Regions from separate parts of the Paenibacillus sp. NRS-1782 genome, predicted to be linked through region 3. Evidence: riboswitches for the same ligand, from Rfam matches in the RefSeq annotation. Region 3 holds a riboswitch; each other region holds the start of a gene.

Region 1 (7,937 bases), on a different contig from region 3:
GACTCGTTTTTCATCAGCCATATTTTGCGGTGATAAGTTAGTAGGATGCAGACTCATACATGCCACGTCCTTTCTTTGGTATCCTTTGATTCCACTTGGAAGCTATTCCTGGTCGGGTTTCCAACGTACCAGCCATTTTTCCAGCAGTAGAATAGCTACGAACATTAACAAACTAAGTGTAACAATAATGCCAATGGCGGCAAAAATCAGATCCGTGCGGTAGGCCGACTTTTGCAGGTTCATATAATATCCAATTCCTTCACTGGCGCCGATCCATTCCGCAATGATCGCGCCCATTACGCTGTATGTGGCGGCAATCTTGATGCCCGAAAATACTTGTGGCAGGGAATGCGGCAGCTCCAGCTTCATGAAAATAGTCATGCGGCCTGCGCCCGACATGCGCATATAGCTCATCATCGTGCGGTCCGTCCTCGTCAGCCCGTCCATGGCCGCTACAGCCACAGGAAAAAAGCAGACCAGTGTAATCACCATCAGCTTGGGCAACACGCCAAAACCAAACCACACCATCAGCAACGGGCCGAGAGCGATGGTCGGAATGTTTTGACTAAGAATGAGCAGCGGATACAGAGCCGATTTGAGAAAAGGGATGGTATGAAGAACAATGGCAATCGATAATCCCGTTGCTGTGCCGATCGTAAATCCCGCCAGCGTTAAGCGAACGGTAGCCCAAGTATGGGCGCCAAGCAGCGCCGACTGGGCCATTCCTTCCTGCACGATTAGGGACGGAGCTGGCAGTAGCCAGGATTCAACATGTAAATAGGAAACCGCTCCCTGCCAGGCGGCTAAAAAGAAGAGGACCGCCACAAGGGGCGGCCATACGCTTTTCCACCAAGAAGCGTTTTTGCCTTTCGGATTCATGGGCGATATTTCTCGGTCAGCTTATCCATGCTGATGCCCTGCGGGTTATGTGCGATTTTGATTTGTGAAATGATGCTTGGACTGCCTGCTTCTGTCAGTGCCTCGTGCATTTCTTTAACCACCTTTAGCAGCTCGTCCAGCTCGCCTTCCATGGTCGTATCCAATGGGTTCACCTGATGTTTGACACCGGAGCGCTGAATAACTTCAATTGCCTTATCTACATATGCGTAAGAGTCCTCGTTATTGGGGGTTTTAGGAATTACTTGAATACTGAGCAGTGTGTTAGCCATGTGAATTCACCTGTCCTTTATTTGGAGTGTTTTTAGGGAAATATGGTGGTTTAAGGGGGGGAGACCGCTTCGCTTCTTCAGATTCAAATGTAACGCTACGCTGCCAACCGCCTTAAAAGCACCATATTTTTGGGTTTTATTGGTGTGGCATTTTTATAAAAGCGAAACAAGCATAAGAACGAAGTAGGCGGAATGGTGCTTTACAAGCGAAGCACCATCCGACTGCGTAGTGGCGCAAAGGCTACTTTTAAGCTCGATTTACAAGATCAGCGCTTGGGCAGGAAGTCGTTGGTGAAGGCTTTATTGACTTCCAAAGGCTTGCTGAGCAGCTTGCGCTCGTACATCCAGTCCGAGTAGTTTTTCCAGACCTCCGTTTTTTGTACGCCCCATTGGGCGGCATCGTCCTGATAACGCGGGCTTAGCCATTTTTGGCTGGCGAGTACCAGCTTTTTATCCAGTTCCGGAACCGCTTTGGTCAAGATGTCTGCGGCTTCTTCCGGGTGAGCGATGGTATATTCATAGCCTTGGGCGGTCGCGTCCATGAAGGACTTGACCAGCTCGGGATCATTTTTAATGGTCTGTTCGTTGCTCACGATGACGGGTGTATAGTAATCCAGACTTTTGGAATAATCTTTTACATACAGCATATCCAGTGGTTCACCCCGTAGTTGGGCTTCAATCCCGGTCCATGCGTAGAAAATCCAGGCAAAGTCGATATCCCGCTTCACGGCTGTAAAATAATCGGCATTGCCCATGTTAATGATCTTCACCTTGCTTACATCGCTCTTGTCTGCGTCCATGATGGATTTCATGACCGCTTCTTCTACGGGCGAACCCCAGCCGCCGTATTTTTTACCTTCAAAATCCTTCGGGCTCTTAATCCCGCGGTCAACCGGGGCTGCGAAGCCTGATGTATTATGCTGAATGACCGCAGCGATGGATACGAGCGGTACCCCTTGCGTACGAGCTTGTGTGACGCCCTCCTGATAACTGATACCAAAAGGTACAGCATTGGAAGCAACCATTTGATCGGCTCCGCCCGAACCGGGCTGAACGATCTGGACATTCAAGCCTGCTTTTTCGTAAAATCCTTTGTCCTTGGCGACATAGAGTCCCGTATGATTCGTATTTGGCGTCCAGTCGAGCACGACTTTTACATCCTGGAGTCCCTTGGTCGGGGAGGTCGCTTGGGTATTGGCGGCAGGAGCCGCACCTTGTGGCGCAGAGGAGGAGCTTCCGCCGCAGGCGGTCAGAGTCAGGGTCATGAGCAACAGGCTGATCAGCCCCAGGCTTAACATTTTCATGCGCTTCATCGTTGTTTTCTCTCCTTTTATTACCCGTAATCCGTCGGATCAGACAGCTTATGTTTCCCATTTTACAAAAATAACTTCTGCCGGACGCTATCTGTTCCAACAACAACATCATCCTCAACAAAAAAAAGCGCCCCGATGTTCCGGGACGCTTGCGCTTGTATATACCAAAGTAAGGGATGGCCCACCGTAGTAAGAAAAAGGGGGCGCATCTTGCTTAAGCATTCCTACGCTGGCATTACCCAGATCAGGTTGTAAGGGTCAGTGTCTTGGGACACACTCTCAGCCGGCCGATTCCAGCACCCCTGGCATTGTATAGTCAAATGGGTTATTCATTCGGGTTTACTACGACGATTATATGCCTAGAAGGCGGGTCTGTCCAGCATGGGGGAAGAAGTGACGGTTCATTTGCCGCACGTCAGGGTACACTTTTATTGTGAGCTTTGTTCTGAAAATGACTATGATCCTTCGGTTCAAGGCATGGCATTCACAGGAATTCTAATTTGCGAAAAGGAGTTGTTGTACCGTGGGTAAAACGGAAACATTGGATCGCAGCCAACTGGAACAAGCCATTGTAAAGGCTTTGGATAACAACAAATTTTGCTCGTTGGGTACGGTGGAGGGCGGCAAGCCGAAGGTACGCTATATGGCTCTTTTTAACGAAGGGCTGAACATTCATCTCGCGACAGATCGCAAAACACATAAGGTGGAAGAGCTGAAGGATAATCCAAACGCTTATCTGCTGCTGGGCTATGAGGTTGGCGGTACGAAGGAAGTCGTGGAGGTTGAGGCTACTGTCCGGGTAACAGCTGACGAGGAACTCCGTAAACAAGTGTGGAATGATTCGCTAAAGGAATGGTTTTCTGGCCCAGATGACCCCGATTATGTCATTCTGGATGTGAATCCGACTCGTATTGAGTATATGGGTAAGCAAAACGGACGTCAGGTTTGGGAGAAATAGAACGGTTAGAATATGAGGAAACCAGCAATTCTCCGAGTTATTTGGGAGGTTTGCTGGTTTTTTAAGTTTACGGAAAATTAATTATTTTTTCATAAATAAATGGAGTAAATGACTACTCATTTGTCCGTCATTGGATTAAAATAGGAATGGTGGGTTCAAAGCTTACATATATGTGCAAAAGCATGTGTATGACGCCTACACCTTAATGAGGAGGGATATATTTTGATATTTCATAAAAAATGCTTTAGAGGGCTTACAGCAGTAGTTGTAGCCTGTAGCATGCTGGTGTTTTCGGCCGCTCCGTCCTGGGCTGCCAGCGAATCCAAGGATAGCGGTACAGTGAATTTGCGCATCATGGAAACAACAGATATTCATGCGGCCTTGATGAATTACGATTACTATGCGGACAGGGAAACGAATGAATATGGCTTGATTAACACAGCTGGACTGATTCAGCAGGCGCGCAGTGAAACAAGAAACAGCCTGTTGTTCGATAACGGCGACTTGTTGCAGGGCAATCCACTAGGTGATTATATGGCCAGAAGCAAAGCCTTCGAGAAAGAGGGCGGAGTCCATCCGGTCTACAAGATGATGAACTTGATGGGCTATGATGCGGCTACGGTGGGGAATCACGAATTTAACTATGGTCTCGACTTTCTGGAAAGATCACTCAAGGGAGCCGATTTCCCTTACGTAAATGCGAACGTGTATTACGATGATGGGGGCCAAGGAACTAAAAATTATTTTACCCCTTATCGGATTCTTGATAAAGAAGTGACGGATGAAAAGGGTCAAATTCATCCACTCAGAGTGGGCGTGATTGGCTTGGTAACGCCCCAAATTACGCAGTGGGATGAAGGCAATTTGAAGGGGAAGGTCGTTACCAAGGATATTGTGGAAACGGCGAAAAAGTTTATTCCTCAAATGAAAACCGAGGGTGCTGACATTATTATTGTGCTGGCACACACAGGTTATGAGGATGTACCACAAACTCCGATGATGGAAAATGCCGTTAAATATTTGAGCAAGGTGGACGGAATTAACGCTATTCTGTTTGGACATGCGCATAAATCCTTCCCCGGCCCTGATTTTAAAGAAATGAGTGGTGTAGACCTGGATAAAGGAACGATTAATGGTGTACCAGCTGTGGAAGCTTCCTCATGGGGCAAGGAACTGGGCATTATTGACCTGAGCCTGGAAAAGAAAAACCGCGTGTGGAATGTAACCAACTCTCAGTCGGAAGTACGTCCGGTTGTGAATACCAAAAATCAGACTGCGCAGATCAAACCCGAATTCAAACTGACAGATGCGATCAATGAAGAGCATACAGGAACGCTGGATTATGTTCGTCAACCAGTAGGAACCACGACCGCACCGATTAACAGTTATTTTGCATTAGTTCAGGATGATCCATCCATTCAGATCGTGACGAATGCACAAAAATGGTATGTACAAAACCATCTTAAAGGGACCGAATACGAAAATCTTCCCGTATTGTCGGCTGGCGCTCCATTCAAGGCTGGTGGTCGAAACGGTGCTGAGTATTACACCAACATTCCTGAAGGCACGATAGCCATTAAAAACGTGTCCGATCTGTACGTGTACCCGAACACAGTTCAAGCCGTAGAAGTTACCGGTGCTGAAATTCAGGAATGGCTGGAGTGGTCTGCTGGCCAGTTCAACCCTATCGATCCAAAGAAAACCGATGAACAATCGCTGATTAACAAAGATTTCCCTACCTACAATTTTGATGTCATTGACGGTGTAAAGTACCAGATTGATGTGACTCAGCCTGCACGATATGATGCGAAGGGAACCGTTATTAATCCTTCTGCTCATCGTATCAAGGATTTACAATACAACGGGAAAGCAATTGATCCTGCACAGAAATTTATCGTAGCGACCAACAACTATCGTGCTTCCTCATCCAAACTGGCGAATCCGGATGGCAAACGTATTGTGATGGCAGCACCGGACGAAAGCCGCCAAGTCGTTATTGATTACATCCGTACGAACGGAACGATTAATCCGGCTGCGGACGGCAACTGGTCTATTGCTCCTTTCGGTGAGGCTAAGGTTACCTTCGAATCCTCGCCTGATGCAAAAGACGTACTTGCCGGAAACCAGAAAATCTCATTCCTTGGCAGTGCGGCTGATGGCTTTGCCAAATATAGTCTTAAAGCTGGCGCGAAGCCCAATGCAGCAACAACTCCTGTAAAGGAAACAGTCACTTCAGCGAAAGCAACAGCGAAGCCAGCCGTAAAAGCGACCAAACCTGCGGTAGCTCAACCAGCTAAAACCACCAAACCAAAGGCTTCCAAATAAGTCTGGGTTTCTGGTCCATTTAAATTCAAAATGAAGCAGCAAGTCTCCGTAGCCGAGAGACTTGCTGCTTTTTGGTTCCACGTATAACGGCACTTGAATTTATAATTGGTGCAAAAGACTTTATTTTTTGTTAAAACACGTATTTATATAGTTCTTTTGTTCTAGTTATTTGTGATATAATGGTGAAAAAATCGGAAAATTGTTCCGAGGAGGACCATTATGACTTGCAGCAATTGCAGCATCATATTACCTATTAAGGACCAGGGATTGCTGAAAATCAGGCATTCGAGGGTGTCGCTTACTCAAGTGCTGGGTAACTTGGGTTTGCTGTCGGAACAAAGGAAACAGGAACAAGGGCGCGAGGACGGCATTACGTTGCGTTATGACAGTCCTGCGGAGCTGGAGCAGTTGATGGATAGGCTTGCTTTTCTGCCGAAGGAATGGTTGTTACATATGGAGGTCGTGGTGGCCGGATCGTTTTCTGTCGAAGGATATGAGGACTGGCTTCCATTCAGTCAACTGCAAGCACGAATCAAGCATCCAGATGTCATGAATGTTATTGTGGATCAAAGCTTTTCCAGCCATATGCAGCCTATTATTGACCACAAGCTGGACATTATCGGGTTTGAATTTTTGTTGCGTCCGTCACATCCACAGAGATCCTTTCAGCCTTTTCGGCTGTTTGAAACCGCACGTGAAGCCGGATTACACGCACATCTGGATCGGTCGGCCCGTATTTCTGCGATTGAAAAAAGTGCAACATGCCTTCCTGCGGGAATCAAACGTTTTATTAACTTTCTTCCTTCCACCATTTATAATCCGACCTACTGTTTGAATCAAACCTTTGAGACGATTGATCGGTTGTCCATGAATACGGAGGATTTTGTATTTGAAGTTGTAGAGACGGAAGAAATAAATGATCTGAATTTTTTAAATCATATTTTTGAGCAATATCGTAAGCGTGGAATTTCGGTGGCATTGGATGACGTGGGAGCGGGTTATTCTACGACAGAGCTGATGAATCGGCTCCAGCCGGATTATGTGAAAATTGACCGGAGTTTAATTAATGGCTGCTACCGTAACAGCGACCAGCAACGACAAATTACGGGGATCGTGGAATCGGCTTTTCATTTTGGCGGGCAAGTACTGGCTGAAGGAGTCGAGCAGATGGAAGATTTTGAGTTTTGTCGTGAAGCAGGAGTATCGCTGGCTCAGGGTTATTTGTTTGGCAAGCCGGAGTCGAGTCCGCCCTCCAATTTTATGCTTAATAGCGTAATGTAGTCAGATACAAATATAAACCGTATTAGACAGTGCTTATATCACCATTAATGTAAAAAACGCGAGTTGCAGAGGTTTTTTCACCCCTGCAACTCGCGTTTTTTGGTCTATGCTTGCCTACCTGAGCAAGTAATGGGCAAGCGAAAGCTATCAGTAAAGATTGACGTTTTGAAGACAATCGGATACAGTGTATTTTATAGGAAACATCGTTTCTTTTAAAGTACAATGTATCCATGGTGAGTAAAAAGTTAAAAATTGCAGGGAGGATAACCAAAATGAAAGCAGTGCAACTGAAAAACGGTTTTGGCTTTGAAGAATTAGCCTTGCGTAACTCGACATACTCGTAGGGACGGACTGTGAACATGGTCGGGTTCTTACCGGGCTTGACCATTTCTCGCCATCGTTTACATCCTGTCATCGACCGGGTATTCCCGCTCAGCCAAATCGGCGAAGCCTTCGCACTTTATAGCTGAAGGAAAGCATTATTTCGGTAAAATCGTCGTTCAAATCTAAATATTATTCACATCACTTAGGAGGCACTCTAATGCCCAGTAAACCTGATTTGTCTGTCAAAGATTCTCAAGGAAGAAAAAATAAGAAGCCGCGTAGATGGGTACGAAGAACCGGATTGTCGCTGCTGGTGGTCATCCTTCTGGGAGTGGTTACTTTTATGCTCATCCCTTCCCCTGTCCAACCTGCAAAATGGCTTGCACCTTCACCCCCCTCTTTTGAAGAAGCGGGGCCATGGCAACAAAACAATAAACTTAGCTCCGCAGAGCTTGTTACAGATGCCCCTAAGTTTCCGGAATTTATCACTTTTGATAAGAAAGGAAATTTATATACGGGAGACTCCGACGGGAAAATTTATAAGGTTGCCTTTGATACAAAGGGCAA
Region 2 (7,937 bases), on a different contig from region 3:
AAATCCAACTGGAGCTACTGCGGAGAAATAAACTGGACTACCTGCTTAAAAGTTTAAATGTGATCGCACTTGCACCTGTTTTCTTTACAATGCCGATCGAAAGATGGGCAAGGTCCAGCTTTCCATCTATGGATGAGTTTTATCAGGGGAAATGGGGCTTTATCACAAAATTGTCTGTCTATATTGTAATTATTGTATCTTACTTCCTGCTACAAAAGCTGCAACAGACTGACGAGACTGGATATCGTGCGGGCAAAGGACGGCGGGTCTGGGAGCAAAAGCTGTACCGTTTCCCCATTATTCGTAATGTGGTGGATGCTTTAATTCCGCAGCAGCATATGCCCTCTTATTTCCAACTGACCCGGCTGCTAAAGGAAAGCGGTGCAGAGGTCAAACTGGAGTGGCTGTACATACGCAGAATCACTCTTTTTATCGCAGGATTGGTGCTCAGCATTAGCATGGTATTTATTTTACATGAAGCTGAGAAAACACATATTCTCCACGCTCCGGTTCAATCGGGACAAATGTTTGGGCGTTTGGGTCCAGCGGAGGAAAAAGAAGCTTTCAAGCAGAGTGAGATTGACCGCAAAATGATGCATGCGCTAAACATGAGGGCAGACAGCACCTATGAGCAGACGTATGCAGCATTGAAGCAGGTTTCTGGTAGCAGATATACTCCGGAGCAGCTATCCGAAAATACGCGTCGTATTCTGCAAAAGCTGGGAGCGTGGAACGCGGAATATATCAAGTGGTGGGAAGTGCTGATTAGTATGGTTGCTGGGTATGCAGCCTATCAGATGCCTATACTCTTGTTGTATGTGCAGCGAAAAATGCGGCGCTTGGATATGAGGCATGAGGTTTACCAGTTTCAAACGGTCATTTCGATTTTGCGAGCCATGGAACGAATGTCTGTGGAGGAAATATTGGAATGGCTGAACCGATTTTCGGTTATTTTCAAAAGACCTTTACAAAAATGCTTGCTTCATTATGAGCACGGGCCTGAGGCAGCACTTGACTTGTTGAAAGAAGAAGCGCCACTCCCCGAATTTCAACGCCTAGTGGACAAGCTGCATCTGTCTTTGGGCAAAATTACGATTCGAGAGGCCTTCGACGATTTGGATTCCCATATGTCTTACTATTTTGAACAAAGAAAACAGGAGTATGAAAAAATTATAGACAGTAAGGCCATCTGGGGAAGGATGATTGGTTTTGCTCCGATGTACGGTCTTATCTTTTTGTATTTGGTCATCCCTTTGATTGGTATGAGCTTTGTCCAAATGGATAGCTATTATGAGCAAATACAAAAAATTCAGTAAGTAGTTCTATTACGATATCACAGCTAAGGAGAGAAAAATAATGAATAACGCATCAACAGCCTTAAAAGTAGCTGCTGGCATATTTTTGACCATTGCACTGATCACAATTGTAGTTATTTTGTTTATTTCGGCACAGGAGGCAACCAAAACAGCACAAAACAATTTTGCCGATATCCAGACCGAGTTGTCTCAAGCCTCTTTTACGGTGTATGACGGTACAACGATCAGCGGGTCCCAGGTGACTAATGCACTGCGAAAATTTCAGGGTAAGGACCAATTTGGTATTCAGATTAAAACTGGAAAAAACATGGCAGGTCAGTGGTACGGTAATGCTCTGAACATTAGCACAGACAGTGAACAGTATGGAGCGGTGAATGGTGGAAGTGATAAGACAGGAAAAATAACGAATACGCTGAGTGAGAAAGAAAACGAATATGTAAATCCAAGTGGTAAATTCAAGGCGGAAATCGTCAAGGATAAATCAAACGTTGTACGTGGGTTGTTGTTCACCCAATCCTAGGAAGAAGAATAAGGATATTAATTGTAAGGGAGATGGGTAGCATGTCTGATCACGCTTCAAGTATGCTGCGGCTTGGTGTGTCAGTTACGCTGTTTATAACCGCATGTGCAACGGCCGCAGAGCTGTCCAGTCAGATGGGTACTGCACTGGAATTAAGATCGCAGCAGGAGGAGCATTCCGAGGGGCGTATCAATCGTACTTTAAAGGTGAGTATGCCAGAACGGGTCAAAGGAACTCAAGTTATGCAGGCAATCCGCATGAACTTGCAGGAAGGCATTTCTGTTCAAGTCGATGGTACAGTATACGATATGTATTCCGAACCGTTTGAGCCCGATGTATCAGCCCTTGATGCTTCCTCTTTATATTCCATGCATCCACAGCGTGATCAGTATGGAGAAATACAATCCATACGTTTTGAGAAATTGGGGGAGGACTGAAGTGGTTCAATCTATATCCAAGCTGTTAGGGGCATTGCTCGCTATACTGCTTTTGTACATAGTACCCGCAGCTCAAGCCGCTGAACGACAGGACGATATATCCGGGTTAAATACGTATCATTCAACCGTACGTTTTGTTGATATGGTGAGAACCAAGGGATATATTACACCGACGATGTATAACGATTTTATGCGTGAGCTAGAGCTGACGGGTAATACGTATGAGGTTGAATTGGAGCATATGCACAAAAAATATGTACCGGACTATGCAGATGCGGCGAGGCCGGATAGCTTTCTCGGCTACTATTCCTCCGTATATGACGGTTACTATAACCCGCAAATCTTGCCTGTACTGTTTCCAGACAATCAGCAGCCAAAGTCAGATCAAACACGTCGGTATACCATGATGTCAGGAGATTATTTTACAGTGAGGGTACACAATACGAATCGAACTCCTGCGGACTTGTACAAATCATGGCTCCTTGGTGGGGCAAATAGCGGCAAACCTGCGGTTACAGCTTCTTACGGAGGCATGGTTCTGAATGAAGATTACTGATTTTGCAGTTATATTTATCGTGTTGTTTTTGCCCTTTGGCGTAGTTAGTGACCTGCGGGTGCAGAATCAGCGCGAAGTACAGCAATTGGAAATGAAATATACCTCTGCCCTCCGTACCGCAATTCAGGATGCAGGTGTCGTGCTTTCACAGAATGAGCGTCAGGAACGAGAGGCCGGGTATGGATCGGACAAGTTTTTTCGTGTAGATAAAGAAGAAGCGCTGCACACGTTCCTGCGTACCCTATTTCTTAATATGGGAATTGATGGGGATACAGTGGCACAACGCGCATTATTGGATTATATGCCTGCACTTACGATTCTGGACTATGACGGCTATTATGTGTTCGCTTCCGAATCTTACACAGATGAGCATGGACAAGCTGTCCAGGAACCCAAATGGAGTGAAAAAAAACCTTATGCCTACGTTGATTCGGCAGGTAACAGTGTAGGGTTTACTTTGGATAATTATGTACATGCCTACGATGCTAGGAATCACAGGTGGGTAGAGGGCTTTCAGAAGGAGCTTCAGGGACAGACAACGATCTCGTTGCTGAATGACCCGGAAGCTTTTGAGCAAGCACGACGTTCCACCATTGTCCACAGCATTCAGGAGGATCTGGGCCGACTTATTAATCTCTATAACGAGAAAGCAGTACATAATGGTATATCGTATACATTCACGCTGCCGCTTATCTCGCAAGAGGAATGGTATAACACGGTAGATGATGTGGGGCTGATGGCGTTTATCCAGGGAATCCCGGTTGGAGACAGATACTACAATAACTATGGGTTTGGTGGGGGGAGAGTCGTCAGGAAACAAGCCATGATCGGCGGCGTAGAGCCGGATACCGGAATGAAATATTTTTACAGAGATTCCTGCCCTGCTCCCTTTAAAGCGACAGAGCGTTTTACAGATGAAAAATCTGCGGCAGCCGCAGGGTATTTTGAATACAAATGTGATAATGATAATAGATAAAATCTTTAAACAATCTTTAAATAAATCACTCCTACGAGTGGTTTTCTTTTTTTATAAGCAGACAATATCAAAATCCTTCAAATTCACCCATTTTCAATATTCCGATAAGGCTACTGGATGTGCTACAATAAGGCTTTGAAAGAAATGCATATGAAATAAGAACAGTCGGCATCGCCGATGATAATAAGGAGCCAAAAACAGCTTATGAGTTTATTGACTGTAGAAAATGTATCCCATAATTTTGGGGACCGCACATTGTTTAAAAATGTATCCTTTCGATTGCTCGGAGGGGAACGTGTAGGTTTGGTGGGAGCCAATGGTGTAGGTAAATCGACACTGATGAACATCCTGACCGGAAAATTGCTTAAGGATGAAGGCAAAGTGGAATGGACTCCACGTGTACGTTATGGGTATTTGGATCAGCACACCAAGCTTACACCTGGTAAAACGGTGCGGGATGTACTGAAGGACGCCTTTCTCCCGTTGTTGGAATTGGAAAAGGAAATGATGCAGATCACTGACAAGATGGGGGAAGCTTCTCCCGAAGAACTGGAAGTGCTGCTGGAAGAGATGGGTGAAATTCAGGAACAACTGGATATGGGGGATTTTTACCTCATTGATGTGAAGGTTGAAGAAATGGCGAATGGATTGGGCCTTTCCGCAATAGGACTGGAGCGGGATGTTTCCGCACTTAGTGGTGGACAACGAACGAAGGTCCTACTTGCCAAGCTGCTATTGGAAAAGCCAAATGTGTTACTGCTGGATGAGCCTACCAACTATTTGGATGTAGAGCATATTGAATGGCTTACACGTTATCTGAGGGATTATCCATATGCGTTTATTCTTATTTCTCATGATACTGAATTTATGAATCAGGTCGTTAATGTCATCTATCATCTTGAATTTGCCAAGCTGACCCGTTATTCAGCCAACTATGAAAAGTTCCTTGAAATGGCAGACCTGAACAAAAGCCAGCATATTGAAGCTTATGAGAAGCAGCAGGATTTTATTAAGAAGCAGGAAGATTTCATTCAACGCAATAAGGCGCGCGCCTCTACGTCAGGTCGGGCGAAGAGTCGTGAGAAGCAGCTTGATCGAATCGAGCGCATTGATAAACCGGAAGAAGCGGCTAAGCCAACATTCCAATTTAAAGAAGCGCGTGCGAGTGGGAAAACGGTGTTTGAGGGTATTGATTTTGAAATTGGCTACACCCATGCTCTGTTGCCTAGAATGTCCATGACGATTGAACGTGGCGATAAAATTGCGATTGTGGGCTATAATGGTGTCGGTAAATCGACATTGCTCAAAACCATTCTGGGAAAAATTCCGCCGATCAGCGGCAAGACCTATCAAGGGGATTTCTTGCAGTCAGCTTATTTTGAGCAAGAGGTACGAGCAGAGAAAGTTACACCGATTGAGGATGTGTGGAATGAATTCCCGCACTTGAACCAGCATGAAGTACGGGCGCATTTGGCGCGTTGCGGTTTGAAAAATGAGCATATCACCCGTCCGCTATCCGCGCTCAGTGGTGGTGAGCAGGCCAAAGTCCGCCTATGCAAACTGTTAATGCGGGAAAGCAATTGGGTGCTTTTCGATGAGCCTACCAATCACTTGGACATCAAAGCGAAGGATGAGCTGAAGCGTGCCTTGAAGGAGTACAAAGGAACGGTGCTGCTCGTATCTCACGAACCGGACTTTTATGAGGATTGGGTAACCAAAACGTGGAATGTGGAAGAATGGACAAGTAAAGTCAACTAAATATCCAGTTCTGTACCAAGCTTCACAAGAAGCAGGGTTTGCAGGATTAGGAAATTATGCTAAGCTATCTTTAGCTGATACAATAAAATAGTTACACTAGGGGAGCCGCCCATGCGGCTGAGACGGAATAACCGGATTTCGGACCCTTTGCACCTGATCTGGGTTATGCCAGCGTAGGGAAGTGAGCGCCATACAAACGAGGTAACGAATTTATTACTTTGTTTGTATGTGGGACGATATACGTATACGGATATAATGATCCGTTTGGTTATTGGACGTACGTTAAACCACTTCCTTCGGGAAGTGGTTTTTTTGCGTTTTCGTTCGTATTCATATACCGTACCCCTTCATTTTTTTGCTGGTAAACGTGGTTAGTCCATAACGTATAGCACGATATGAGACTGTAAAGATACAGGGTCAGCTTACAACCATTTAGTCCATTGTGAGGTGAGAATAAGATCGAATTGCACGTAATTACGATGGAAGGCGACTCCAGTGCACATGCACATACTGCCCAGGTGGCTGCTGCTATTCATCCGTATGTTCATTATGTACATGTGCGCTTGAAGCAGAAGAGCGCATCTGAATTGCTCGATTTAACCCGCAGTATGGTGAATCGAGGAGTTCCTTTACAGCAAATTGCAGTAAATGACCGGGTGGATGTTGCTTTGCTGACCTCCGTTGGAGCTATCCAGCTACCGGCTGACGGATTACCTGTTGCAGCTGTCAAAAGCTTACTCTCAGAGGATATGCGCTGTGGGGTGTCGGTGCATTCCTTGGAGGAGGCACAGGCTGCCGAACGGGCAGGAGCGCATTATGTACTCTATGGACATGTGTATGAGACTCACTGCAAGCCTGGTGTTACTCCGCGAGGTATAGCACAGCTTGAGCGCATAAGCAGGTTGTTGAGCATCCCTGTGATTGCTCTAGGCGGCATACAACCACGCCATATTCACGAGCTGTATACTGCGGGTGCAAGTGGAATTGCCGTAATGTCCGGCATCTGGAAGGCAGAGTTCCCTGTTGCGGCTGCGAGGGCATATAGGCGGATGACAGATCGAGTAGTTCACGGCCTGTAGTGGTGAAACGAAAATAGGAGTTTGCTGCAAGCACAATCGTAAGTGGAGGGGAGAGATGAAACATATGCCAGAGATAAAAACAAAGGCACCAGCTATTGGACACGCTGAATGCTTGATCATTGGTGGAGGTGTTATCGGTAGCTCGATTGCTTATCATATGGCCAAGGAGGGGCGCAGTACGATATTGCTGGAGCGCTTCATTCCGGGCGAGGGAGCCTCAGGAGCTGCGGTCGGGATGCTGGCAGCAGAGAGTGATGATTTCACCGACCCGGAGTTGGCACAGTTCGCTCGCTCAAGCCGGGATGCATTTCCCGAGCTGGTTCGTGACCTAGAGCGTTTGTCCGGTGTTCAGGTAGAATTCCGAACAGAAGGATTTGTGACCCCCTTCCGGTCTGAAGCCGAGGGACAAAGACGCTGGGCTGCGGCTATTGCGCGAGAGGATGATCATCCTGTTTGGTGGGATGCCAAAGAATTGGCCCGCCGAATTCCAGGTTTGGATGGTCAAGCGATCGGGGCTATATACCGCTCAAAGGAGACGCAGATTTCTCCGGTCCAGCTTTGTTGTGCTTATGCAAGGGCAGCTACGGTGCTCGGAGCAACAATATGGACGGGTACACAGGCTGAGTATCTCATAGTACAGCATGGGCGAATTTGTGGCGTACAAACAAACAGAGGCATTTTTTCCTGCGAACAGGTCATTATTGCTGGAGGCTTGGATAGTATGAGGCTGCTGGAGCAGGTTGGTTTTGAATATCCGCTTTATCCGGTCAAGGGTGAGGCTATTGCTATCTCCTTGAAGGATCATCCCTTGGAATATACCATCTACGCCGATGATATTTACTTGGTGCCCAAGCGGAATAACGAGCTTTGGATTGGAGCGACGAGTCTGCCGCATCAGCATGACAAAGAGGTGACCATTGGAAGCCTGGAGGCGCTGCTGGCCCGTGCTTCTGCCTGGCTGCCTCGTGTCCGTGAAGCCTCTTTTTTACGCACTTGGGCGGGCTTGCGTCCGCAGGCAGCGGCGCGGCGTCCTTGTATTGGGCCTGTTCCCGGCGTTGAAGGAGTATATGCCGCAGTCGGGCACTACCGGAACGGCGTGTTGCTGAGCGAAGCTACCGGGTTTGCGATAGCAGCTCTGTTAAAAGGGGTTGGTGTGGCTGAGCTTGGAATAAGCGGCTTTTCTCCTGAACATATAAAGGAGGCGAGTAAATGAAGCTGACGATTAACGGTCAGAGCATGACCTTTTCCAGTCGGATCATTCATGTGGATCAACTGCTGAAGGAGCTGGATTTGAA
Region 3 (7,937 bases):
TCCATAGCTATACAAAGCTTTCAAAACGTTCGTTTTCCCTGCACCAGTTTCTCCACTGATGATATTAATATGTCTAGCAAATGGAATGCGAACGCTAGAGAATAGAGTGAAATCAGTAAATTCAACTTGCGTTATATGTTGATTATTTGACATAAAAAGCCCCCCACAACATTAAAATATATAATATTAGTTTATCCAAATATCAAAATTATTAAGCAATAAATCTTAGTTCACAACCCAAAAACCACAAAAAATAAGTGCTTAAAAAGCATAATTTCATTATCACATAGTGGTTCACTTTTGAATAGCAGCAAAAAAAGCCGATTCCTCAGGACCGACTTTCAACTGTATTCTCCTATATATTGCACGCCAACTACTTCGAAATATCCAAAAAGCCCTCGCCAAACACATCCCGCACGTCATGAATCGTGATAAACGCCGCTGTGTCGATAGCCTTCACAATCTTTTTAAGCGCTGACACCTCTTGCTTGCTGATGACAATATACAGAACTTCTTTCGGATTTTTCGTGTAGTACCCGTGGCCTGACAGGACTGTAACTCCCCGATCCATTTGGGTAATGACCATTTCTGCAATTTTATTTTGATGCTCCGAAATAATCATGACCGCTTTCTTCGGGTTCAGACCTTCGATCATGAAATCCATAACCTTCGTACCGACGTACAAAATAACAATGGTCAGCATGAGCTTTTCCGGGCCAATAATAAAATAGGACGAAAATGCAACAATCAGATCAAAAAACAGCAAGCCATAGCTGATGTTCCAATCCAGATATTTGTTGGCGATCCGGGCCAAAATGACCGTTCCCGCCGTTGTTCCGCCTACTCGCACGATCAAACCAATCCCGATACCCACCAAAACCCCGGCAAATACGGCGTTAATCGTCGGCTCATGCGAATCAATCCGCCAGTTGGCCGTTAAATGTAAAAACAACGAGTTAAAAGCGACTGCAATCACGGTGTACAGGGTCGTTCTCTTGTCCAAAAATTTATACCCGACAATCAGCAGCAAGCCATTGATCGCCAGATTGACGATCGAAGGGGACCACTGAAACAGGTAGTACAAAATAATCGTGACCCCTGTAACGCCCCCCTCGCCAAACTCATTCGGGATAACAAACAGATTAACAGCCAGCGCGAAAAAAAACGCACCCAGAATAATAAATGCGATGTCTGCAATTCTTTTTTTCATATATGTCCTGGTCCTTTCTTAAACATTTCAAAGGATGAATCGCCAGATGGATTGGCTGATCCTAGTAGCTAAAACACGCTTACAACCAGTTCATGGTATCCACTCCCAAACATAAAGTCAATACAACTTTGACACTTTAATTCGCCACCAGACTGACTTCATTTTGACTTATATAAGGATCTTCGACAAAAAAACACGGTCCCGACTACTAAACTAAGAAAACGGGCCTCTGGCCCTTGTTCTGGACCTAGGCACATTTTCCCTCAGAATGACCATACACCTAATCCTCATTTTGGACACATATGACCATCTTCCTGTTTTATGTCAAAAGCGTTTTAATTTGAAAAAATGCGTTTATAATGATTGAAACATTACCAAGCAGTCTACCCGGTATTACGGCATCAAGTACATACGAATAGTCCTATACAGACGTCCTAAGCAACTCAATCTGAATTTGACAAAATGGAATTGGAGGAACTACCTACATGAATACAATGAATTTAACTGTACACACCTTGATGCCCTTTCATCACCAATACCAACGTGCCAACGCAGTGAGTATGCAGAAGAAGGAAGACAGCTCGGAGAAGAAGCTCAGCTTTCAGGACATTTTGAATGAGAAAATGGGTAAAAAATAAAGCAGCCGTTTATCCGGTTAGATGATCCCGCTTTACATAAGCTAAAAAGCCGTGGCCCCTACATCATCTGTAGAGAACCACGGCTTTTGTTATTCATGTGTTTATAAGTTTAAGGATTTACTGCCCGGCATCCCGATACTGCTCTGCCTTCTCACGCATCCCGGCGGCTACCGCTTCTTCGGTGTCCAGCCCCTTATCTGCCGCATAGGCGCGAATGTCCTGCGTGATACGCATACTGCAAAACTTGGGACCGCACATTGAGCAAAAGTGTGCTTCCTTGGCTCCCTCTGCTGGCAGCGTCTCATCATGGTAGGACAAGGCCCGCTCAGGGTCGAGCGAAAGATTGAACTGGTCGCGCCAGCGGAATTCAAAGCGTGCCTTGGACAAAGCATCGTCCCGCTGCTGCGCCCGTGGATGGCCTTTGGCCAGATCGGCTGCATGTGCCGCAATTTTGTACGTAATGACTCCTTCACGAACATCATCCTTGTTCGGCAGGCCCAAATGCTCCTTCGGCGTCACATAGCACAGCATGGACGTCCCGAACCAACCGATCATTGCCGCCCCAATCGCCGAGGTAATATGATCGTAGCCGGGCGCAATATCCGTCGTGAGCGGTCCCAGTGTATAAAAGGGAGCTTCCTTGCAAATCTCCATTTGCAGGTCCACATTCTCCTTGATTTTGTGCATCGGGACATGTCCCGGCCCTTCAATCATAACCTGAACATCATGCTTCCAGGCAATCTGCGTTAACTCGCCCAACGTATCCAGCTCAGCAAACTGTGCCTCATCATTCGCATCATAGATACTGCCTGGACGTAGACCGTCTCCGAGGGAAAAGGACACATCGTAGGCTTTCATGATTTTGCATATTTCTTCAAAATGCGTGTACAAAAAGTTCTCCCGATGGTGCGCAAGACACCAAGCCGCCATAATCGACCCTCCACGGGACACAATTCCCGTCATTCTGCTTGCCGTCATCGGAATATACCGCAGCAGCACGCCCGCATGAATGGTGAAATAGTCCACGCCCTGCTCCGCCTGCTCAATCAGCGTGTCACGATACAACTCCCATGTTAGCGCCTTTGCTTCGCCGTTCACCTTTTCAAGCGCCTGATACAGCGGTACAGTCCCAATCGGCACAGGGGAGTTACGGATGATCCATTCACGCGTCGTATGGATGTTACGGCCTGTGGACAGGTCCATGACCGTATCCGAGCCCCAGCGTACAGCCCAGGTCATTTTTTCCACTTCCTCCTCGATGGAGGACGTAACCGCAGAATTACCAATGTTCGCATTAATCTTCACGTGAAAATGACGACCAATCACCATCGGCTCACTTTCCGGGTGATTGATATTTGAAGGCAAAATAGCTCGCCCTGCCGCCAACTCCTGCCGCACAAACTCAGGCTCTACCCCTTCGCGGATGGCCGCAAATTCCATTTCGGGCGTAATGATCCCTTGCCGAGCGAAATGCATTTGCGTTACAGTACGCCCTTGCCGCGCACGGAGCGGACGGTTGGTGACGCCGGGAAATTCAGCCGTCTCCCGTTTGGAGCCGGGTTTCAGCCCGTTATCCTCCGGCTTGACGGCACGCCCCTCGTAAGCCTCCACATCGCCCCGTTCCAGTGCCCAGGCTCGCCGTAATGGAGGCAAGCCCTGACGGATATCGACCTGATAGGCTTCGTCGGTCATGGGACCGCTCGTATCGTACACACGTAACGGCTCATGCTGCTCCGTGCCCTGTGGCGTATGTGTGGGATGTAGCGCGATTTCACGCTCCGGCACGGCAATGCCCGGCCGCGTGCCTTGAATATACACCTTGCGGCTCCCTGGAAAGGGCTTTACCCCTCCGGTCTGTTCATCCACTGCGTTCCCTGCTGTTCCCTCTGTTTCTGTCGGTTTCATTGTCCAATCCTCCCGTTTCGATGAAATGACACACCGATCCGAACCACCCCAGGCTGGCTGATCTATGCAAAAAAGCCGGTTCCCCAGGGAACCGGCTAATCTAACGAAACAGCTATCCAGACGGCTACGCACGCGGAAACATACTCCGATGCGTTGCCGTAGACAGCGGCTGCGTATACATTTCAATGGCCGATTACTTCCCTACGCTGGTATGATCCAGATCAGGTGCAAAGGGTCCGGAATCTAGTGCGATTCCATCTCAGCCCGGCATTACAGGCTCCCCCAGTAACTCTGTTAATTCTATTCGTATGAGGCGGCTATATAGGACAACCCGCCATCCCCATCAGACTACTTCAAATTTGCGGCTTTGGCAACCCTTCCCTGGTCCCTTTTTCCAAAAATTATGGAAGCATAAGCCCCATTTCCTTGGCAGCCTCGATCAAAATCGGTGCAAAATCATGCAGCGTCTCGGGCGCTAGTCGGCTGACCGGACCGGATACAGACAAGGCCGCAGCGACCTGTCCCTTCCGATTCACGATAGGCGCAGCCACAGCAGCAGCGCCCGGCTCACGTTCCTCATAGCTGGTCGCATAGCCCTTCTCGCGAATATCCTGCAATTGAGCCTTATAAACCTCCGGATCTACCGAGGGCGGCCATTCGTCCCCGCTTAGCAGGACTTCCAGCTCCTGCGGCGGCATAAAGGCCGCCAGTACCTTGCTGGAGGCTCCTACAGCCAGCGGCATGCGCGCACCCACTGGCGCAACGCGACGGATCGCCTGATTGCTCTGCACGGCCTGAATGCGGATACGCATGCTGCCATCGCGCAGGTATAGGCTGACCGTTTCGCCCAGACGGTCACGCAATCCTTCCATCGCTGGCTGTAACAGGATCGCCGGCTCGTCGCTTTGTGACAGATGGGTGGATAGCTCCCATATCCGGATGCCAAGCCGATATTTTTCCGTTGCGGGATTCCGAACGACAAAGCCCCGATCCTCCAGCGTGGTCAGCAGCCGATGGACGGTACTTTTATGTAAACCAATTTTGGAGGCAATCTCTGTCAGGCCCAGATCGGAATCTCCGGTAAAACACATCAGTATATCAAGCGCACGCTCCACGGCGCGAACGGTTAATTTACGGTCTTCCATTGTGAACCGCTCCTCTTTGTTCCATATTCGTTTCACACCATGAAACATGGTTACATAAATTATATAGAATAGTCGTGGCTACTGTAAACCAATGTTTTTGTGACAGCCATATTACAGAACGAGGACAAACATCGACAATTCTTTGCATCATTTTTACTTTTCCGGTTCAGCCGTTGACTTTGGATAACACGCATCATACGATAATAGGTATCAATACGGGCATAGACTATCATTTTCAAGTGAAATTGTACCTAGAATTATATGAAACGAAGTTCATTTTTATATAAGGAGGCTCTTACATGATTTCGACATCCCAGCGCAGCTCTCAGCTACAGCATGCTGTCCAGGAGCCGTCCACCCCACTGATCAATCCCCGGCTGCTGCGGATCAAGCATGTTGTCATTGCCTTGCTGCTGTCGGTCGTATTTTTTCTATTGTTTTGCTTTATTACCCTGCACGCCTATATCGCATGGGTACTGACGAATCCAGCTGTCGCGCCACTGTACTCGAACCCGATGCAGGCCAAAGGAATGCCCTACGAGGATGTCAGCTTCCCCGCCAAGGACGGCAGCCGGATGGTGCAGGGCTGGTATATCCCGGCAGATCAATCGAAGAAAACGATTATTTTCAGCCACGGTTATGGGGCCAACCGCGAAGAAAGCTGGATTCCGATGTATGATCTGGCCCATTATGCCCACCGTTTGAATTTTAACGTTGTCATGTTCGATTACGGATTCGCATCACAAAATAACAAAGCCGTCGCAACCGGAGGCAAAGCGGAATCCCAGCAGCTTCTCGGGGCGATCCAGCTTGCGAAGCAACGCGGTTCCTCGGAGATTATCGTATGGGGCTTCTCGATGGGGGCAGGAACTGCTCTTCAGGCGGGCTTGCAGACCAAGGATGTGGACGCCATGATTTTGGACAGCACCTTCCTGCTGGAGCCGGATACACTGTACCATAACATTCATAATCAAATTGATCTGCCTCGCCATCCGTCTCTGGAAATTCTGGAGCTGCTGTTTCCAGTCTTGAACGGTACCAGCCTGCATCAGATTCCATATCAAGAGGTCAAAGCAGAAAACTATCCGTTCCCGATCATGTTCGTACATGGGACGCAGGATGAAAAGGCTCCTTACCCGATTGCGGAAAAGCTCGCTGCCAATCAAACCAACCCGCTTTCCAGTGTATGGATTGTCAAAAAAGGGCTGCATGAGCTTATTTTCAGAGAGCATCCACGTGAGTATTTGCGGCGGGTATCGACGTTTTTAAGCGGTGTACAAGAGCTGGAGGACAAGAAAATGATCGCTAATGCCAGTAAACAAACGACTACGAAGTAACGCTTCTATTGTAGAAGCCATACTCCTTTTAATATGGAGAAGCCCGTCTATGGACACTTAGCCCGTGTCGAAGCGAGGCTTCTTTTTTGCGTCCAACTATGTATTCATTGTCCCACATTACATGTCCGTGCCGGATCGGGGAGTTTATAGACATATTCCCGATGAGACGGCGAATATACTGGGTACGTATGCATCCGGGTCAGGTTCTTGGGACCAGCCCGGATAGCCATAGTGGGATACGGGAGGTAAAAACGATGCTGAGTACTTACGGGTCTTTCCTGCCCTTACGTGTGCTGGAGGAAATCCGGCATTGGAAGCAGCAGGAAAGCTGGCATGTGGAAGTAATTAAGTCCGCTACAGAGGGGCTGGAGCCTGATTACGTGCGGCTGCTGGATGACTGGAGGACGGTATTCGAGCAGACGGAACGCACCGCTATAGAGCTGCTTGAAGAGCAGCGAAGCGCCCTTGATCCGGCAGATCAGGCGTGGCATCGTCAATGGGAGCGGTCGTCAGCTGCTGCACAAGCACAAGCCGGGCAATCGAGAGAATCGGGGTCAGGATCGGCATCAGATTCACAGCCTATCTCACAAGAGCTGAATCATCGTCTGGACGAATTGCTGCAAACCGCAAACCGCCAGTCACAGGAGTATGTACGGCAGCTCAGTCTGCTGACCGAGCACAGCCATGCGTTACGACAGCAGCCGAAATCCACCGGAATTGTGTTGCATGCGGCATATGAGAGCCAGTATTTCCTGATCTCGACCAATCCCTTTCAGGAGCCCGGCTCCATTGCGCGGGCCACTGCGTTGTTTCATGTGGCGACAGAGGGTGAGGATTACCCCGAGGATGCGCTGCGAGAGCGGCAGACAGGGCAAACAGACGGCACGAGGTGGGAAGGACCGTGGGCGAACAAAGACAAAGGCGTCCAGTCCAGCCAGACAGAGCCTTCGGCTACGGAAAAAACTTCCCCCGGCCGATCTGTTCCTATCGGGGGACATCGTTTGCCGCCGCTTCCTTATCCCTATAATGCGCTTGAACCGTACATTGATGAGAAAACGATGCGTATCCACCATGACAAGCATCATCTAAGCTATGTGAATGATTTAAACAAAGCGGAGAAAAAACTGGAGGAAGCCCGGAAAACGGGTGATTTTGACCTTGTGAAGCATTGGGAACGCGAGCTGGCGTTTAACGGTGCAGGCCATTATCTGCACACTCTTTTCTGGACAATTATGAGTCCTCAAGGCGGTGGAACACCAAGCGGGCCGCTGGCGGAGCAGATCAAAAAGGACTTTGGCAGCTATGAGGCATTCAAGAAGCAATTCAGCTCAGCAGCCGAGAAGGTCGAGGGCGGCGGCTGGGCTATCCTGACGTGGAGTCCACGTGCAGGACGGCTTGAAATTTTGCAGGCCGAAAAGCACCAGAACCTGACTCAATGGGAGTCCATTCCGTTGCTGGCGATAGATGTATGGGAGCATGCCTATTACTTAAAGCATCAGAACGAGCGCAACAAATACATTGAGGACTGGTGGCATGTCGTGAACTGGCCTGAGGTGGAAAAACGCTATGCCCAAGCCTCTAAGCTGAGATGGCAGCCGTTCTAAGCTAAGACTCCTCTGTAGCCAGGAACATACTTCCCACTACACCTGCGAATCGTATCGCTCTCTGAGCGCTCTCATTTGCTCCGTCAGTCCTTGCGGCT

Evidence for each region. Region 3 has a riboswitch for thiamine pyrophosphate ahead of thiC (phosphomethylpyrimidine synthase ThiC). Riboswitches for the same ligand answer to the same signal wherever they lie in the genome.
Region 1: it holds a riboswitch for thiamine pyrophosphate, as region 3 does, so the genes downstream of both, ACIFQM_RS16390 (ABC transporter substrate-binding protein) here and thiC (phosphomethylpyrimidine synthase ThiC) in region 3, are expected to answer to the same signal.
Region 2: it holds a riboswitch for thiamine pyrophosphate, as region 3 does, so the genes downstream of both, ACIFQM_RS02660 (thiamine phosphate synthase) here and thiC (phosphomethylpyrimidine synthase ThiC) in region 3, are expected to answer to the same signal.

Annotation. Positions count from the first base shown of each region.
Region 1 covers NZ_JBITPH010000041.1:52,557-60,493, forward strand. The annotation lists gene ACIFQM_RS16375 (ABC transporter ATP-binding protein) at 1-57, opposite strand, end outside; gene ACIFQM_RS16380 (ABC transporter permease) at 103-879, opposite strand; gene ACIFQM_RS16385 (MTH1187 family thiamine-binding protein) at 876-1,169, opposite strand; gene ACIFQM_RS16390 (ABC transporter substrate-binding protein) at 1,436-2,482, opposite strand; TPP riboswitch at 2,687-2,796, opposite strand; gene ACIFQM_RS16395 (pyridoxamine 5'-phosphate oxidase family protein) at 3,006-3,440, shown strand; gene ACIFQM_RS16400 (bifunctional 2',3'-cyclic-nucleotide 2'-phosphodiesterase/3'-nucleotidase) at 3,720-5,765, shown strand; gene ACIFQM_RS16405 (EAL domain-containing protein) at 5,985-7,046, shown strand; gene ACIFQM_RS16410 (SMP-30/gluconolactonase/LRE family protein) at 7,588-7,937, shown strand, end outside.
Region 2 covers NZ_JBITPH010000009.1:89,407-97,343, forward strand. The annotation lists gene ACIFQM_RS02630 (hypothetical protein) at 1-1,316, shown strand, start outside; gene ACIFQM_RS02635 (ABC transporter permease) at 1,357-1,836, shown strand; gene ACIFQM_RS02640 (hypothetical protein) at 1,878-2,273, shown strand; gene ACIFQM_RS02645 (hypothetical protein) at 2,275-2,829, shown strand; gene ACIFQM_RS02650 (hypothetical protein) at 2,816-3,805, shown strand; gene abc-f (ribosomal protection-like ABC-F family protein) at 4,010-5,563, shown strand; TPP riboswitch at 5,652-5,760, shown strand; gene ACIFQM_RS02660 (thiamine phosphate synthase) at 6,028-6,642, shown strand; gene thiO (glycine oxidase ThiO) at 6,707-7,855, shown strand; gene thiS (sulfur carrier protein ThiS) at 7,852-7,937, shown strand, end outside.
Region 3 covers NZ_JBITPH010000031.1:45,064-53,000, reverse strand. The annotation lists gene ACIFQM_RS12845 (hypothetical protein) at 1-153, opposite strand, end outside; gene ACIFQM_RS12840 (YitT family protein) at 374-1,210, opposite strand; gene ACIFQM_RS12835 (hypothetical protein) at 1,696-1,848, shown strand; gene thiC (phosphomethylpyrimidine synthase ThiC) at 1,966-3,753, opposite strand; TPP riboswitch at 3,935-4,047, opposite strand; gene ACIFQM_RS12825 (IclR family transcriptional regulator) at 4,155-4,898, opposite strand; gene ACIFQM_RS12820 (alpha/beta hydrolase) at 5,198-6,235, shown strand; gene ACIFQM_RS12815 (Fe-Mn family superoxide dismutase) at 6,490-7,839, shown strand; gene ACIFQM_RS12810 (lipoate--protein ligase family protein) at 7,876-7,937, opposite strand, start outside.